DNA from 2 places in the Bacillus sp. PK6-025 genome. Region 2 is predicted to be linked to the other one. Evidence: riboswitches for the same ligand, from Rfam matches in the RefSeq annotation. Region 2 holds a riboswitch; the other holds the start of a gene.
The links. Region 2 has a riboswitch for thiamine pyrophosphate ahead of tenA (thiaminase II). Riboswitches for the same ligand answer to the same signal wherever they lie in the genome.
Positions count from the first base shown of each region.

Region 1: another riboswitch for thiamine pyrophosphate. It lies ahead of thiT (energy-coupled thiamine transporter ThiT); the one in region 2 lies ahead of tenA (thiaminase II).

Region 1 covers NZ_CP096509.1:3,306,654-3,310,869, reverse strand. Annotated here, with positions in the region: gene M1D67_RS16975 (processed acidic surface protein) at 1-671, shown strand, start outside; gene M1D67_RS16970 (class D sortase) at 778-1,335, shown strand; gene thiT (energy-coupled thiamine transporter ThiT) at 1,376-1,960, opposite strand; TPP riboswitch at 2,072-2,171, opposite strand; gene M1D67_RS16960 (GntR family transcriptional regulator) at 2,333-3,433, shown strand; rRNA gene M1D67_RS16955 (16S ribosomal RNA) at 3,972-4,216, shown strand, end outside.
Region 2 covers NZ_CP096509.1:4,191,142-4,195,357, forward strand. Annotated here, with positions in the region: gene M1D67_RS21400 (ABC transporter ATP-binding protein) at 1-1,136, opposite strand, end outside; gene M1D67_RS21405 (ECF transporter S component) at 1,111-1,710, opposite strand; gene tenA (thiaminase II) at 1,707-2,393, opposite strand; TPP riboswitch at 2,507-2,611, opposite strand; gene M1D67_RS21415 (hypothetical protein) at 2,816-2,974, shown strand; gene aceA (isocitrate lyase) at 3,025-4,216, opposite strand, start outside.

The sequences.
Region 1 (4,216 bases), 880 kb from region 2:
TCGACGTGTTTATGTTTGAATACGAATTGGACGATGCGCTTTTCACTGTGACATATGAAGAAGACGATTTTCAGATCGGGAACCTGTTTCAAGAATTGGGTGTGGATGATCAGGAGTGGGAAAGGCTCGTGAATCATCTCCGAAAGGTGCGCGATAAAAATCCAAACCTTGAAAATGATTTGATGGCTCTTGGAGAACGTCTTGAAACGGTAGCCGATTTCGAGTCTGTATCAGAGCTCTCAGCTCAGGATATCGCTGAAATGCTATCCATTTTAAACGATCTTCAGAAGACGCTTGAAGTGAAAACAAAATACTATCTTGTTAAAGACGGAAAGAAAAAAGAAGTGTCTTTGACAACGCTTGTCAGCGCGGAAGATCTGAAGGGAGCAAGCCTTCTGGTGGAAGTATACGATCTGCAAGGCAACTTCATTTTGGATGTATTGCTGACGCCTGACATGATCGGATCTGATTTAATTCATGATACAGGGTCAAAAGTGAAGCAAACCCAAACGGCTGTCAAACATGATTCAAAGCCATCTCATGTGAAAAAGACGGTTAAAGGTGCAAAGCTTCCAAAGACAGCCGGGCATTACGCGGAATGGTCGATCTTAGGCGCCGTTCTGATGTTTGGCGGATTCTTCATGATCAGAAGGCTTCGCAAAGCGGCTTAACATGTCACTTCCCATTCTAATTATGTAGAGAATGGGAAGTTTTTATAAGGAGTGAAAGGAAATTAAGGCACATCGAAAAAAAATCATCTGGCTCGCAGCTATTGTGATGGTTGTGTGCGGCGCTTATTTTACAACAACGAATGTGTTCAAGTTAATGCACGGCTACGCTCTTTTTTCATTTCAGCAGATGAAAGAAGAAGAAAAGCCTGAAAAACCTCCGATTCAGACGGCGAAAAAAGAAAAAACGGTGATTGATCAAACATTTAAAACCGGGGAGAAAATCGGTGATCTTGTCATTCCGAAAATCAATGCAAGGATTCCTATATATCACGGGACAGATGAAGACGAGCTGCAAAAAGGCGTGGGCCATTTCGCTGGTTCCGTTCTGCCTGGAGAAGATGACAACTCGGTTTTATCAGGCCACCGGGATACGGTTTTCCGAAAACTCGGCCGAGTGGGGAAGGGCGATCAGTTAATTGTTGAAGCTTCCTACGGAACTTTTACATACAAAGTGAAAAAGGTGCGGATCGTGGATGCGGATGACCGGACGGTGATTGTACCAAAGCCGAGAGCAACATTGACGGTTTCCACCTGCTATCCTTTTGACTTTATCGGTTCAGCACCGGAGCGGTATATATTGGTCGCAGATTTGATTAAATCATAAAAAAACAGCGGAATCTCAGGCGAGTCCGCTGTTTTTTATGCTATCTCATGTCTGATCTGTTTTCCAAGAGTTTTGGCGCGGTTAGCAGCAGTAAACAAAGGACAATTGTGCAGACAATGAAAGACGGAAGCATATATGTTCCATTATATACCAAGGAATAAATCCATACCGGAGTGCCTTCAGGCGCATAGTTTCCAAAAAAGACAGCGCCGCTGATGACATGAGCGAGAAATTTCAGTCCGCTTCCGAGAAAGACGGCCAGCGTAACATAGAAAATGATCTTTCCTTTTTGTTTCTCGACTGAAGCATTTCTGATCGATCCGGCAAAAAAGCCGCCGATTCCCGCGGCTGTAGGCGCGATAAAATAATCAAGAAGAAGCTGCAGAGGATGATAAACGTAAAATCCTCCAGTGACAAACTGAAGCAATCCGGCTAAAAACCCGGTTGCCAGCCCTGCCTTCAGCCCCCATCTAAAGGAAATCAGGAAGATCGGAATCATCATGACGGCGATTGAACCGCCTTGAGGCATTTTTAAAAACATTCCGGACACCATATCAAGTATAAGTGCTATTCCTGTCATAAACGCAATTTCAATCAGCTGTACAAGTTGTTTAGATTGATTCATCATAACCCTCACTTTTGATGAACAAAGGGATACTGGACTTCTTTCCCAATAAAAAAAGCAATGCGGGGAAGGAGTAGGAAAGTTTTCCACGCACTGCTTTGGATGCAATTAGAAATGACTTTGCCACATCCCTACGCCAGCGTTAACTAACAGGTTCAAAGGGTCAGAACGGTCGTTCACTCTCAGCCTCGAGGCTCCCCTTGTGGTCATCAAGTTATTTAGTTATATTCTACTATACTAAAAAAAGAAACGGACGACAAGCTGATTTTTCGAAAAATTTTGCTTAATTTCTCCAATATGTAGCAATGCAAACATCTTTTCCTTTATAATAGAACGTATTCGTACGTACAAGATCAGTAAAGGGTTGATCTGATGAGTGAACCTACAAAATACAGCATGGTGAAAAATAAAATTAAATCGTGGATATATGAAGGCAAAGTGAAGCCGGGGGAAAAAATTCATTCGGAAAACGAATTGATGAAAATATTTGATGTAAGCAGGCACACGATCCGGCAAGCGATTGGCGACCTTGTTCATGAAGGGCTTTTATACAGAGAGCAGGGCTCAGGGACGTATTGCTCTCACCGTCTTCAGCTTTCTGAAAAAGGAAGGGAAAGAAATAAGATGATCGGGGTTATTACGACTTACCTTTCGGATTACATTTTTCCTTCTATTATAAGAGGAATCGAATCGTCACTGTCCAGCGAAGGATACACCCTTGTCGTCGCGAGCACCAATAATGACATTGAAAAAGAAAAACAATGCCTTGTGAATATGCTCGATAAAAAAATTGCTGGGTTGATCGTGGAGCCGACGAAAACAGGAAGCTTTAACCCGAATTTAAGTTACTATCTGACGCTTGAACAACATCATATTCCGTATTTGATGATTAACCAATTTTATCAGGAGCTAAATCCGCCCCATTTCATTTTGGATGATGAACACGGCGGCTTTATCGCCACTGAGCATTTGATTAAACTCGGCCATGAAAAAGTGTTCGGTTTCTTTAAACAGGACGATATGCAGGGCGCCAACCGGATGAAAGGATTTATCCGTGCTTTCAGAGAAAACGGCTTGTCGTTTTACCCTGAAATGGTCGTGACGTACACAACAGAGAACAAAAAACAAAAAACGATAGCTGAAGCCAGGAAGCGGCTTTCTTCATCAGACCGTCCGACTGCCATATTCTGCTATAATGACGAGATAGCGCTTTTGGTGTTGGATGTCGTGAGGGAATTCGGTTTGAAAGTGCCGGAAGACATTTCGATTGTCGGATATGACAACTCACATTTGAGCGAGGCATCTGAAGTGAAGCTGACGTCAGTCACTCATCCGAAAATGCAGATGGGGATTGAGGCGGCAAAATGGATGATTGCCAAAGTTGAGGGACGCAACACGAATCAGCTTGAACATTCCACCGTCTACAAACCTGAACTGGTTGTCAGACATTCGACCGCCAAGCTGAAAAGGTAGGCTGCACAATCTTTATCCGCCAACCAGCGTGAATGAAAATGAGAAGAATATATATTCTGTTACAAAGCTCCGGAATGAGGAGCTTTTTATTCAAGTAAAAGCTGATAACGGAGAGTTTAATGTCATCCTCGAAGCTTTGGACCATGTGCAGCTTTAGTAAATCAATTTTTAAAGACCGCTGTATACTTTTATATAGAAGAAAGCAGTAAGAAGAAATAAATGCTGTCAACTGCCTGAGGTCGAGATGATCAGGAATCATCTGAGTCCAAATCATTTGATTATTATTTTTTTAAAAAAGCTATTGTGAAAAACGAAAATAGATGTTATATTAGTATCCGCCCCTAAAAAGGAGGCTTTATAAAAACAACTTCGAAAATCTTTTGAAAAAAGTTGTTGACATTCACGATGATAGAATGTTATATTAGTAAAGTCGCTTCTTCGAGAGGCGGAAATGATCTTTGAAAACTAAACAAGACAAAACGTACCTGTTAATTCATTAAATAAATCGCACACATGTTGTGCGTAGTCATTATCAAACTTCATGGAGAGTTTGATCCTGGCTCAGGACGAACGCTGGCGGCGTGCCTAATACATGCAAGTCGAGCGGACAGATGGGAGCTTGCTCCCTGATGTTAGCGGCGGACGGGTGAGTAACACGTGGGTAACCTGCCTGTAAGACTGGGATAACTCCGGGAAACCGGGGCTAATACCAGATGCTTGATTGAACCGCATGGTTCAATTATAAAAGGTGGCTTTTAGCTACCACTTACAGATGGACCCGCG
Region 2 (4,216 bases):
CCGAACGCGATCTCGTCAAACACCGTGTCCCGAATAAATTGAAGCTCGGGATTTTGAAAGACAAAGCCGGCCTTCTCATAGAGCGTCCGGTCGGACCATTTCTTCAGCTCCCGATCCTCAAGATAAAGGCGCCCTTTTTTGACGGCTTCAAGCCTGATCAGACTTTTTAAAAACGTACTCTTTCCGCTCCCGTTCTCGCCGATGACCGAAATCCATTCTCCCCTTGGAATCTCAAGGGTGATGCCGTCGGCAACGATCTTTTTCCGATAGCCGATCGCCGCGTCGTCTGCGCGGATCAATATGTCTCTGTCAGCTGCAGGCCTGTTTTTCGCCTCCTCCTCTTTCATTTTCAATGTAGAAGAGAGCTTGACGGCGAGCGGATGATCATCTTGTGTGATGACATCTTCCCATACCGCAGGGTACAGTTTCGGCTGCCAGATGCCCGCCGCTTTCATCTCCGGCTGAAAATGTTTCACGATTTCTTCCGGCTTTCCGTCAGCGATGATCTGTCCCTTTCCATTGAAAAGAATGACGCGGTCCATCCACTCGATACAGCCGTCCAGCACGTGTTCGACGAACACCATCGTCTGTCCGCTTTTTCGTGAAACGTTACGAAGCAAGGCAAAGATGTCTTTCCGGCTGGCCGGGTCCAGCTGCGCCGTCGGCTCGTCAAAAAACAGCACTTCAGGCTCCAGAGCGAGCAGGCACGCTAATGCCAGTCTCTGCTTCATACCGCCTGACAAGGTTTCGATCGGCGTTTTCTTATCTATCTTTAATCCGACTTGCTCCATCAGCTCCGAGATGATGCCGTCCATATCTTTTGGGGAGACGGACCGGTTTTCTAGGCTAAAAGCGATTTCCTCATCAACATGAAGCATGCAGAACTGCGAATCCGGATCCTGAAACATAACGCCGGCGCTCTTTCTGCGATTGACCTCTCCGCTGACCTCAGCTTCGACATGTTCAGGAATGATGCCGGAAAGCACGGACAACAGTGTCGATTTGCCGCTTCCGCTCGGACCGAGTATCAGCACTTTCTCTCCCTGCCCAATCGACAGCGAGACCCGGTCTAGGACTGTTTCAGGACGATGATAAAAACGGACGGAAAGGTTACTGCATCCGAGAAATGAACGCATCGGCATCATCCTTCTTCCGCTGTTCCTTCATGATCTCATACTGATTCAGGACTCCCGTTTTCGCAAGCGCTTCGACAACGGCTTTTGCCAGCCAGCCGCCGAGTACAATGCCGCTGATGATTTGGATGATAAGCGTCATGATCAGCGTTTGCGTCGTATAGTAGGCAAAACCGTTCGCCATCAGGCTGTATGTCATGCTTCCGACCGCGGCAAGCGCACCGGAAAGCATAAGGGTAAACAAGTTGTAACGCTTATAGCGAAAGATCGCAAACGCGATTTCCGCACCGGCTCCCTGGAACACACCGATTAATAATGCTGACAGTCCAAAGTGGCTTCCGGTCAGCAGTTCGACCGCCGCAGCTGCCGTCTCGGCAATCAGCGCCGCACCCGGTTTACGGATGATATAAGCGACAATCGGGCTGGCGATCACCCAAATGCCGAACATAAAGTTCGCTCCGACAGGCCCGACAATAGCTGAAACAGGGATCCACAAGGTGGACCATCCTAAGTAAATGACGCCGCATGCAACGGACAAGATCACTGCCATCACGACTTCTTTCATGTTCCAATTCATCGTCTCACCGCCTCCATTTCCACAGGCCAATCTTCAACTGTATAAGCCATCTCCCAAAAGCCGTATTCAAGCTGACAGCTTTGCAAAAAAAGCTCCTTCATTTTTTCTTTTTCAGCCTTGCCCGCTGTTTCGGCCCATTCATCCAGGCGGGCGCAAAACTTCGTCGTGATTGAATCGGTTCTGTCTCCGTAAAAACAGATCCAGTCATAAAATGGATGCGACGGGTCAGGCTGAACGTCCATCATCAGTTTTTTTCCGATCTCCCAATATGTCCACGGACAAGGCAGCAAGACGGCTAATATCTCTCCCAGCGTGCCTTCGTGCGCCGTCGTCAGCATATGGTGGATATAATGATGGGCAGAAGGCGCAAGCGGATAGCCCTGCAGAGATTCATACTCCACCCCCGCGGCCCGGCACAGGTTGTTGTGCGGGTGCACTTCGCTGTTTAATACAAATGAAATCTGCTCATGAAACATCTCCATGTCTTTCCGGTTTTGACACTTGGAAATTGCAATTCCGTAGATTTGAATAAAAGCGTTCAAATACTCGTAATCTTGCTTCACATAATGAATAAGCTGCTCCTTTTTCAGCTTGCCGGACGCCAGTCCCAATACAAACGGATGCTCAAAAATGGCTTCAAAAATAGGGTCTGCCTCGCGGCGAAGTTCTGCAGAAAAACTCATGTAGATAGCCTCCTCAGCAATCGGTTTTATAAGGAAGGCACAGGGGGAGCGAGCCGCTTTTTACGCAAAAAAGCCGCCCCAAAATGGAGCGGCCTTTGTATGATGAAATCATAAAGACACCGGCTCCACTTCCCTACGCTAGTATGAACTAGATCAGGTTCAAAGGGTCCAAGATCGCTTCTTGTCTCAGCCGGCTTACGGCTCCCCTAGTGGACTTCCTATTACATTAACTTTTACTCTACACATCAATGATTATGATGTCAACCTGAGTTTTTCAGTTTTATTCTTGTATAGAACCGCCGGGTTTCATACAGAAGATGCAGCGGGTAAAAATATTTATGGAAAAATGTTAATTTTCTGAAACCTTTTGCAGGCTTGTTCGTCTAATATAGTGAAGACAAAAAAATTTGGAGGGGATATTTATGATGATGTTTATCTTGATTTTGACAATGGCTGTGTATTTGTTCTATTCTTTCAGCAAAGACAACCGGCCGGCCAAAAGAAACAACAAAAATCATCAGACACTGACTGTTATTAGGGAAAACCCTTTTACCGCCCCTTCCAATGATGTCAATTGCTAACTTGATAGACAACAAGCAAGCCGCCCCATGACGGGCGGCTTTTTACGTTTTTAGGATTGAAATTGTTCCGCTTCAGTCGATCCCTTCAGTGCAGTGGTTGATGAAGTCCCGCCTGTCACAACCTGGGCGACTTCATCAAAGTAGCTCGTTCCGACTTCGCGCTGATGCCTTGTCGCCGTATAGCCGTGGACTTCGCTGGCAAACTCGGCCTGCTGCAGATCAGAATACGCCGCCATTCCGCGGTGCTTATATTGGCGGGCCAATTCAAACATGCCGTGGTTTAAGGCGTGGAAGCCTGCCAGTGTGACAAATTGAAATTTATAGCCCATTTCACTGAGCTGTTTCTGGAAGTTCAAGATGGTGTTGTCATCCAGTTTGGCCTTCCAGTTGAACGAAGGGGAGCAGTTGTAGGCGAGCAGTTTGCCCGGGAATTTTTCATGGATCGCCTGTGCAAACCGGCGGGCTTCTTCAATATTCGGCTCAGACGTTTCACACCAGATCAAATCGGCATACGGCGCATACGCCAAACCTCTCGCAATCGCCTGATCAAGACCCGGCTTTGTTTTGAAGAACCCTTCCGCTGTTCGCTCTCCCGTCAAAAACGGCGCATCATATGAATCGACGTCGCTTGTGATCAGGTCGGCCGCATTCGCGTCCGTACGGGCAATAAGAATGGTCGGGACTCCCATCACGTCTGCGGCGAGGCGCGCGGCAATCAAATTACGCACCGCCGTTTGCGTCGGAAGCAGCACTTTCCCGCCCAAATGCCCGCACTTTTTCTCAGACGACAACTGGTCTTCAAAGTGAACTCCCGCGGCGCCGGCTTCAATCATACCTTTCATCAGCTCGAACACATTCAGCTGTCCGCCGAAGCCCGCTTCAGCGTCGGCCACAATCGGAGCAAACCAATCGATGTCTTCTTTTCCTTCCATATGGTGAATTTGATCGGCGCGCTGCAGCGTACGGTTGATTTTTTTGACGACTTCCGGCACGCTGTTTGCCGGATAAAGGCTTTGGTCAGGATACATGCTCCCTGACAAATTGGCATCGGCCGCCACCTGCCAACCGCTTAAATAAATCGCTTTCAATCCGGCTTTTACTTGCTGCATGGCTTGATTTCCGGTCAAAGCGCCCAGCGCCGGCACGAAGTCCTCTGTGTGGAGAAGCTTCCACAGCTTTTCGGCGCCGCGCCTTGCAATCGTGTATTCAATCTCAAGCGTGCCTCTCAGCCGAATAACGTCA